2 regions of the Neobacillus sp. K501 genome follow, and region 1 is predicted to be linked to the other one. Evidence: riboswitches for the same ligand, from Rfam matches in the RefSeq annotation. Region 1 holds a riboswitch; the other holds the start of a gene.

Region 1 (4,205 bases):
CAATGTTTGGACAGATTCGGCGACTAATGTTCTTTCCATCGCAGCTCAAATATTAATGTTAAAACGATTTACCGAACAATGGATTTTATGGATTTCCGTCAACGTCCTTTCAATTTGCCTTTGGTTGAGTGCTCTTCTTGCCCAAGGTGGGAATGATTTCTCGATGTTAGTGATGTGGACAGCGTTCTTAGTTAACAGCATCTACGGTTATATCAACTGGCGAAAATTGTATCAAGAACAAATGTAGGAGGTGGAGACAATGACGGTAGGTTTTATTGGCGGAAAGTTTCTGCCGCTGCATCTTGGCCATGTATATGCGATTGTTCATGCTTCATCGATTGTGGATGAACTGTATGTTGTTTTATCCCATAGTGATAAACGTGACAAGGAATTGTGTAATCATACCAAAATGAGGTTTATTCCAGCTCAAATTCGACTGCGCTGGTTATCGCAACTAACAAAGGATATGCCTAATGTAAAAGTGATATCGGTGGAAGATGAGCAAGGAAAGGAGGATTACGATTGGTTTGAAGGTGCTCAATTAATCAAAAAAGAAATTGGAAAACAGATAGACTACGTATTTAGTTCTGAACCAGAATATGGGGAGATTTTTGAGCAACTTTATCCTGAATCAAAGCATGTTGTAATTGATCCGAATCGCTCTCATGTGAACATCTCTGCTACAAAAATCCGCCATGAGGGAGTGTATAGCAATTGGGAGTACATTCCTGATGTGGTTAGGCCCTATTTTATAAAGAAGATTGTCGTAGTGGGAACCGAAAGCTGTGGAAAATCAACCCTTACTAAAAATCTTGCAAAAATATACAATACAACCTATGTTGCAGAATACGGCAGAACAGTTTGCGAAGAATTAGGCGGCTGTGATGGAATTATTGTCAAGGAGGACTATCACAAAATCGCTTATGGTCACAAAATGGAAGAATGGAAGGCGATTGAAAAGGCCCAAAAAGTCGTTTTTATTGATACGGAGGCTATTGTGACACAATTTTACTCGAAGCTATACAATGATGCTCATCAAACAGTATTGGATGAAATAGCTAAGTTACAAGATTACGATCTTTGGCTCTACCTTGAACCAGATGTAAAATGGGTGAACGATGGATTAAGAGTTCACGGTGAGGAGACGGTCCGGGACCAGAACAGTCATGATTTAAAAAGATTATTGAATCAACATAATATTGTCTATAAAATCTTGAACGGGGATTACTGTAATCGACTTACAGCCGCTATCGGGTATATTGATGAAATCCTGATGGAAAATTGTTAGTAAGTTGTCCCCTCGAAAAAAGATGCTTGTCAAAGTAAATATTGTATATTATAGTTGGAGCATACAATATTTAGTGGTGGTTAAAAAAATGCACACTAAATATAGATAATAACCAATAATAATGGTGTCTGAAAAGACTTAATAGGGAATCTGGTGTGAATCCAGAACTGTACCCGCAACTGTAAATGCTGACGAAATAAGCAGATCCACTGTCTTTGGATGGGAAGGGCTTAGAGTAGGGGAAAGCATGAGTCAGGAGACCTGCCATTTTTATACGTGTTATCTTCTTCGGGAGTTGGGAAGGTAAACGAGGGTACTCTTAATGATGCAGTGAATGATACTGTTTTACTAGATTAATCCACGTTTACTAAACCCATCTTTCGTTGATGGGTTTTTTGTGTTCCAGAAGATCATAGAAAGAAATGAGGAATAAGAATGGTAGAAAAAGTATCTAGTAGAACCTCACAAAAGAATTCGGTTCTTGAAATTATCAAAAGTGCTTCTGAAAAGTATCAATTGAATACAGTGGGAATGGTTGAACAAGTATCTGGACTAGACGAATCAGAACAATACGAATCATCGCTGGTGTATGCATTAAATCAAATTTCCATGGATGACCCAAATTGGACTTTCCTTGCCGCAAATGTATATTTGCATAAACTATATCAACAAGCAGCAGATAATAGGGGCTTCTACCATGACAGCAAGTACGGGGATTTTTACTCGCTGATTACCTATTTAACAAGTCTAGGAATTTATTCGGATCAGCTTTTACTAACTTATACAAAAGAAGAAATTGACATATTAGCTAGAGAAATAAATCCTGAAAGGGATGAGTTATTTCATTACATAGGAATATTTTTATTAGCGGATCGCTATCTAGCGAAGGATTACGAGGGAAAAGTCTACGAGCTTCCACAGGAGCGGTTTATGATCATCGCAATGTCTTTAATGATGAACGAGCCAAAGGAGAAACGTTTAAATTTTGTAAAAGAAGCCTACTGGGCATTGAGTAACCTCTATATGACGGTTGCGACCCCGACATTAGCGAATGCCGGAAAAAGCTTTGGTCAGCTCTCTTCTTGTTTTATCGATACGGTTGACGATTCTTTAGATGGTATTTACTTAAACAACTGGGACACGGCTAGATTGAGTAAAGATGGCGGGGGAGTTGGGATTTATCTAGGAAAAGTCCGTGCCTTAGGTTCCGATATCAAGAAATTTAAAGGAAACTCCTCTGGTGTTGTTCCTTGGATCAGGCTAATTAACGGTACAGCGGTAAGTGTGGATCAGCTTGGGCAACGACAGGGTGCTATTGCTGTTTATCTAGATGTTTTTCATAAGGACATTATGAATGGATTTCTAGACCTAAAAACGAACAACGGTGATGAAAGACGAAAGGCACATGATATTTTTACTGGAGTTTCAATCCCTGATTTGTTTATGGAAAAATTACAAGAAGTTGACGAAACCGGAAGAAGCATCGGAGAATGGCATACCTTTTGTCCCCATCAAGTCAAACAAATCATGGGCTGGAAGGATGCAAACGGTACACTCCTGGGTTTAGAAGATTTTTATGATGAAGCGGATGAAAAACACTTTACAGAAAAGTATCAAGCAGCCGTCAGCCATCCGCTTCTGCCTCGAAAAACGTATCGGGCGATGGATATTATGGCGAGAATCATGATTTCTCAATTAGAAACGGGTACGCCATATATATTCTATCGAGATGAAGTTAATCGGCAAAATCCAAACAAACATATCAATGGAAGCGGCCGAACATCGATTTTTTGCAGCAATTTGTGTACTGAGATTACGCAAAACATGTCGGCAACTACGATTGTTAAAGAATATACAGATGAAGAAGGAAATTTGGTCATCGTTCGGAAGCCAGGTGATTTTGTTGTTTGTAATCTTTCTTCTATTAATCTGCCAAAAGCCGTCAAAGATCAGGTTTTAGCCAAGTTGATTCCAATCCAGATGAGGATGTTGGATAACGTCATTGATTTGAATACTATCATGGTTGGACAAGCGGAAGTGACAAATAAAAAATATCGGGCCGTTGGTTTAGGAACCTTTGGCTGGCATCATTTACTTGCGTTAGAGGGGATTCACTGGGAATCTGAGTCGGCTGTAGAATATGCTGATCAACTGTATGAAGAGATTGCTTATTATACGATTCGTTCCTCGATGGAATTGGCAAAGGAAAAAGGGTGTTATAGTCAGTTTAAAGGGTCAGAATGGCAGACAGGCAAATATTTTGAGCAAAGAAATTATCATACTTCGCGCTGGAATCAATTGAAAAAAGAGATCTCTCTATATGGAGTGCGAAATGGCTGGATGATGGCGATTGCACCCAACTCTTCAACGGCCAAAATTGGTGGTTCTACGGATGGAATTGATCCTTTGTATGCAGTTGAATATGCAGAAGAGAAGAAAAATTTTAAATTTAAGGTCACCGCCCCGGATTTGAATCATAATACGTACAATTATTATCGTCGTACCCGCAACGTGTTGGATCAAACTTGGAGTATCCGACAAAATGCAGCACGCCAGCGTCACATAGATCAATCAATCAGTTTTAACCTCTATGTTCGTCATGATATTAAAGCAAAAGACTTGCTACAACTCCATATGGAAGCGTGGAGACAAGGTTTAAAAACAACCTACTATATCCGAAGTACTTCCCAAACGGAAATAGAAGAATGCGAATCATGCCATAGCTAAAAAAAATAGATGAGGTGGACTCAGGTGAACCATGCACCATTATCAAAAATTAAACTGTTAAACCCGGAACTCCCAAATAAATCTACTGGAATTATTAATGGAAAGTCTTCAGGCATTTTGAACTGGAATGATATCGCCTATCCAAAGATGTATGATTTGTATCAAACATTATTAGCAAACTTTTGGAAAG
Region 2 (4,205 bases), on a different contig from region 1:
TACATCTCCTACTTCTAAAAAGCTCCCATTATGAAGCAGGGCGATACGATCTGCATAGAGCGAAGCAACATTCAAATCATGGAGGATCGAAAAAATGGTTAACCCTGATGATAGTTGCCGTTCTTTCAGTAGATTCAACATGTGAAAGGTATGTTTAATATCCAAATGATTGGTAGGCTCATCCAAAAGTAAGATTTCAGGCTCCTGTGCTAAAGCTTTGGCCAATAAGACTCTTTGCTTTTCTCCACCACTAATCATTCGAAATGGAGTTTTTCGAAAGTCACTTATTTGGGTGAGCTCCATCACCTCATCAATGACTTTTCGGTCTGCCTTCGAAAGTTGTTTAAAAATCCCCTTTTGATGAGGATAACGTCCAAGACTAATGATTTCTTCCACGGAATAATCGAAGGAAACTTGAACTTCCTGTGTAAGTACCGCCATTTTTTTGGCTTTTTCAAGTTTAGAAAGGGATGTAATTTCTTTACCATCGATGGAAACTTTCCCGCTAATCCTTGATAACTGCCCGGTAATGAGTTTAAAAAGGGTTGTTTTTCCACTCCCATTCGGACCAAGAAGCGCAAAAAACTCTCCTTTATTAATGTCAAAATCTAAACCTTTAATAATGGGGGAATGGCTATATCCACCAACCAAGTTTTGAACGTGAATCATTTACTCGTCCCCCTCCCAAGTCTTTCTCTAATCAATAAAAGGGCAAATACAGGTGCACCAATTAAAGCAGTAATCACGCCAATTGGCAGCTCTTTTGGAGCAATCAGGGTTCTAGCCAGTAAATCAGCTAAAATGAGAAAAGCTCCTCCTATTAGCAAGGAGAGCGGAAGAACATGGCGATGATTCGGACCCGTTACAAGCCGGACAAGGTGTGGAATGACTAGTCCAACAAAGCCAATTGACCCTGAAACAGCGACTGCAGCTCCCGTTAATAACGAGGCACCAATGAGAACGAAGGTCTTCCCTTTTTTCACATCGACTCCAATATGATCGGCGGCATCCTCTCCCAGTGCCAAGGCATTTAATTCACGCTGGAAGTAGAACAGTATTATCGAGCCGATTATCATAAATGGTATAATGAGTTGAACATAGCTCCATCCTCTCATGGCAACACTGCCATATAACCAGTAGATAATTTGCGTCATCGCATCACGATCCCCTAATGAAATAAGGAGAGAGACAAACGCGCTTATAAAGGCACTAACGATAATTCCCGCTAAAATAATTGTTTCAATCGCTAAGCTTTTACTACTTAAGCGAACAAGTGCGAATACTATTAATAACGTGAATAAACCACCTAAAATAGCAAAAATCGGAAGCGTAAAATCCCCTAAAGCAACAATGGTCACTTGAAAAAACAAAACGAGAACGGCACCCAGCGAGGCACCCGAGGACACCCCAATCGTATAGGGATCTGCTAGTGGATTGCGTAATAATCCTTGAAAAGCTGCACCAGCTAACGATAGGGATGCCCCCACACAAAAAGCAAGAAGAACTCTTGGCAGACGAATATTCCAAATAATCATTTCTTCATTTTTGGCTACCTCGTCTAGTAAACTCACATGAAACACTTTTTCAAAGATAATATGTAAAATAGTCTGAACCGGAACGGTTACGCTGCTTGAAAATAAACCTAGAAGGCCTGTACCAAGTACAAGCCCTCCGCTTATCAAATATAACCAACCGATTTTATTGCTTAAAAATGTCCGGATAAATAAGTTCCGCAAGTGTCTCGACTCCTTCAATTAAACGAGGACCAGGTCTTGTCACCGTATCGTTATCAACATCAAACACTTTTCCATTTTTTACAGCCGGCACTTCTGTCCATCCTTCACGGTTTAATACCTCAGCTGTTGGATTGTCGATATAGTAGCCATACGTTGTAATGATCACTTCAGGGTCTAATTTGACAATTTCTTCTTCGGTCATTTTCACCCAGCCCTCTTGATCTTCTGCCGCATTAACAGCTTGAATGGACTCAAGCATCTCGTGCATAAAGGTGTTTTTTCCTGTCGTAAAAATGTCTGGAGCTGGCGAAACCTCTACCCAAACTTTCTTTTTATCTTTAATTGAATCTGCTGCTTTGTCTTTAATTGCTTGTAGACGCTCTTTCATATCAGTCACAATTTCTTCCGCTTCCGTCTTGGTTCCGGTAGCTTCCCCAATCATTTCAATGTTTTCATAAACATCTTTAAAGGAAGTAGCACTTCCAACAACAACCACATCAATACCGGCTTCTTCAAACTTTTTCAAGACATCTGGATGTGTTTTGTAATGATAATCCGTTACCAGAGCCACATCTGGTAGAAGGGAGAGAACAAGTTCTGCATTGATATCTTGTCCACCAACTTTCTCAATTTTAAGGGCTTCCTCTGGATAGTTATCATAATCGGATCTGCCAATTAATTTATCTCCTACTCCAAGAGCAAAGGCGATTTCGGTATTACTTGCTTGGATCGAAACAATGGTTTCAGGTTCCTCTTCTATCGTTACCTTTCGATTCGCATCATCGGTGATCGTGACAGGAAATTCCTTTCCACTATCACTTGTCTTTTCTTTTTCGGTAGCAACTGCTTTATCTTGCGAAGAGTTCTGTTCTTGTGTACCACATCCTGCAATAATCCCCATGCTTAACAGGAGAACAACTCCGAAATGACCCCATTTTCTTACAATCTCTTTCATCACATTTTCCTCCTTTAATTTTTGAACACAAAAAAACGCTGTTCCGGAGGAAAGCGTAAAGTAAAAAGGCAGTTTTATAATACTAAGTCTTGTCGACAGCATGATAACTTGCAATCTTGATAATAAGTAATATTATTTACCCAGTTGATTGCCTGCACTTTAAACATTCCTTTCCTCGAGGAAGCTTAAATACAAAATAGGCAGGTCTCCTGACTTGCGAATCAACGGTTGGTTTTCCCTTCCCATGTTTTTTAAAACACAGTGGATCTTTATAACCTTCCTACTCGCTTACAGTGGCGGGACCGTGTTGGATTTTCACCAACTTCCCTCTTAGTCTCAAATGAATCTCACTCAGATCATTTAAGAAACCTATTTGTCTAGTATTCATTTTTTGTTACAAAAGCTATTATAGTAGAGTATTCCACCTTTGTAAACTATTTCTAATCTCTCTTTTGGGTTATTCATGGAATCATAAATAATAGTTTCAACACTATATTAATAAAGAAACTGGACTTATTTATCTGTCTTTAATAAGTAAAGTTCTGTATGAGCATTGATATGCCCTAACGAACCTGCTCCGAGAACGCGATTCGTATGTATGGTTACCCTTATTTTCTGCCAAAAAGCTCACACATACCAACTAGTTAGTATGTGTGAGCTTTGGTTATACTTAGAAATTACTGAACTGCTGCCTTTGTTCCACCATCTACTAATAAGACATGACCAAATACATAATCTGAAGCCTTTGATGCTAAGAATAAAGCAGGGCCCTTCATATCAACATCTGAGCCAAAACGACCTGCTGGGGTTCTTTCAAGTATTTTTTCACCGGTATAGTCCAATAGACCATTTGTCATTTTTGATGGGAAAAAGCCAGGCGCAATGGCATTCACATGAACATTGTATGGGGCTAATTTAACAGCTAAATCTTGTGTAAAAGTAATGACTGCACCTTTACTGGTTGTATAACCAATCGCGTCCATAATCTTTGGATCTTGTCCTCCGAAACCAACGATAGAAGCAATATTAATGATTTTTCCAGAACCTTGTTCAACCATGATTTTTCCTACAGCCTGTGAAAAAAGGAAAACAGCCTTCAAGTTAACATCCATCACTTTATCCCAATGTTTAGCTTCCATTTCCAACGCTGGTGCACCCCATGAAGCACCACTATTGTTGACTAAAATATCAATCGTTCCGAATTCTTGGATTGTTTTCTCTACCACTCTTTGAATATCTTCGGCTTTTGAAACATCACATTCTAATGCGAGTGAACGTACACCCATTTTTTCAAGTCGTTCACTGACTTCTTGGCATGCCTCTACTTTCCTGGAACATACCACAACATTGGCTCCCGCTTCGGCAAAGGCAAGGGCAATCTGTTCGCCAAGTCCCCTTCCGCCTCCTGTAACGATAGCTGTTTTTCCTTTGATATCATATAATTCGCTAATATTCATTTTCATTTCTCCTTTCTAATAGTTATTTAGTTCCAATTGCTGACTCATCCCGAAGTG

The links. Region 1 has a riboswitch for cobalamin ahead of ACWM35_RS17925 (ribonucleoside-diphosphate reductase subunit alpha). Riboswitches for the same ligand answer to the same signal wherever they lie in the genome.
Region 2: linked by a shared signal. The riboswitch ahead of ACWM35_RS13770 (ABC transporter substrate-binding protein) and the one ahead of ACWM35_RS17925 (ribonucleoside-diphosphate reductase subunit alpha) in region 1 are both predicted to bind cobalamin.

The regions. Positions count from the first base shown of each region.
Region 1 covers NZ_JBSLYA010000008.1:120,957-125,161, forward strand. The annotation lists gene pnuC (nicotinamide riboside transporter PnuC) at 1-247, shown strand, start outside; gene nadR (multifunctional transcriptional regulator/nicotinamide-nucleotide adenylyltransferase/ribosylnicotinamide kinase NadR) at 260-1,288, shown strand; cobalamin riboswitch at 1,394-1,571, shown strand; gene ACWM35_RS17925 (ribonucleoside-diphosphate reductase subunit alpha) at 1,724-4,015, shown strand; gene ACWM35_RS17930 (ribonucleotide-diphosphate reductase subunit beta) at 4,025-4,205, shown strand, end outside.
Region 2 covers NZ_JBSLYA010000005.1:182,503-186,707, reverse strand. The annotation lists gene ACWM35_RS13780 (ATP-binding cassette domain-containing protein) at 1-669, opposite strand, end outside; gene ACWM35_RS13775 (FecCD family ABC transporter permease) at 666-1,736, opposite strand; gene ACWM35_RS13770 (ABC transporter substrate-binding protein) at 1,699-2,691, opposite strand; cobalamin riboswitch at 2,874-3,079, opposite strand; gene ACWM35_RS13765 (SDR family oxidoreductase) at 3,369-4,148, opposite strand; gene ACWM35_RS13760 (long-chain-fatty-acid--CoA ligase) at 4,171-4,205, opposite strand, start outside.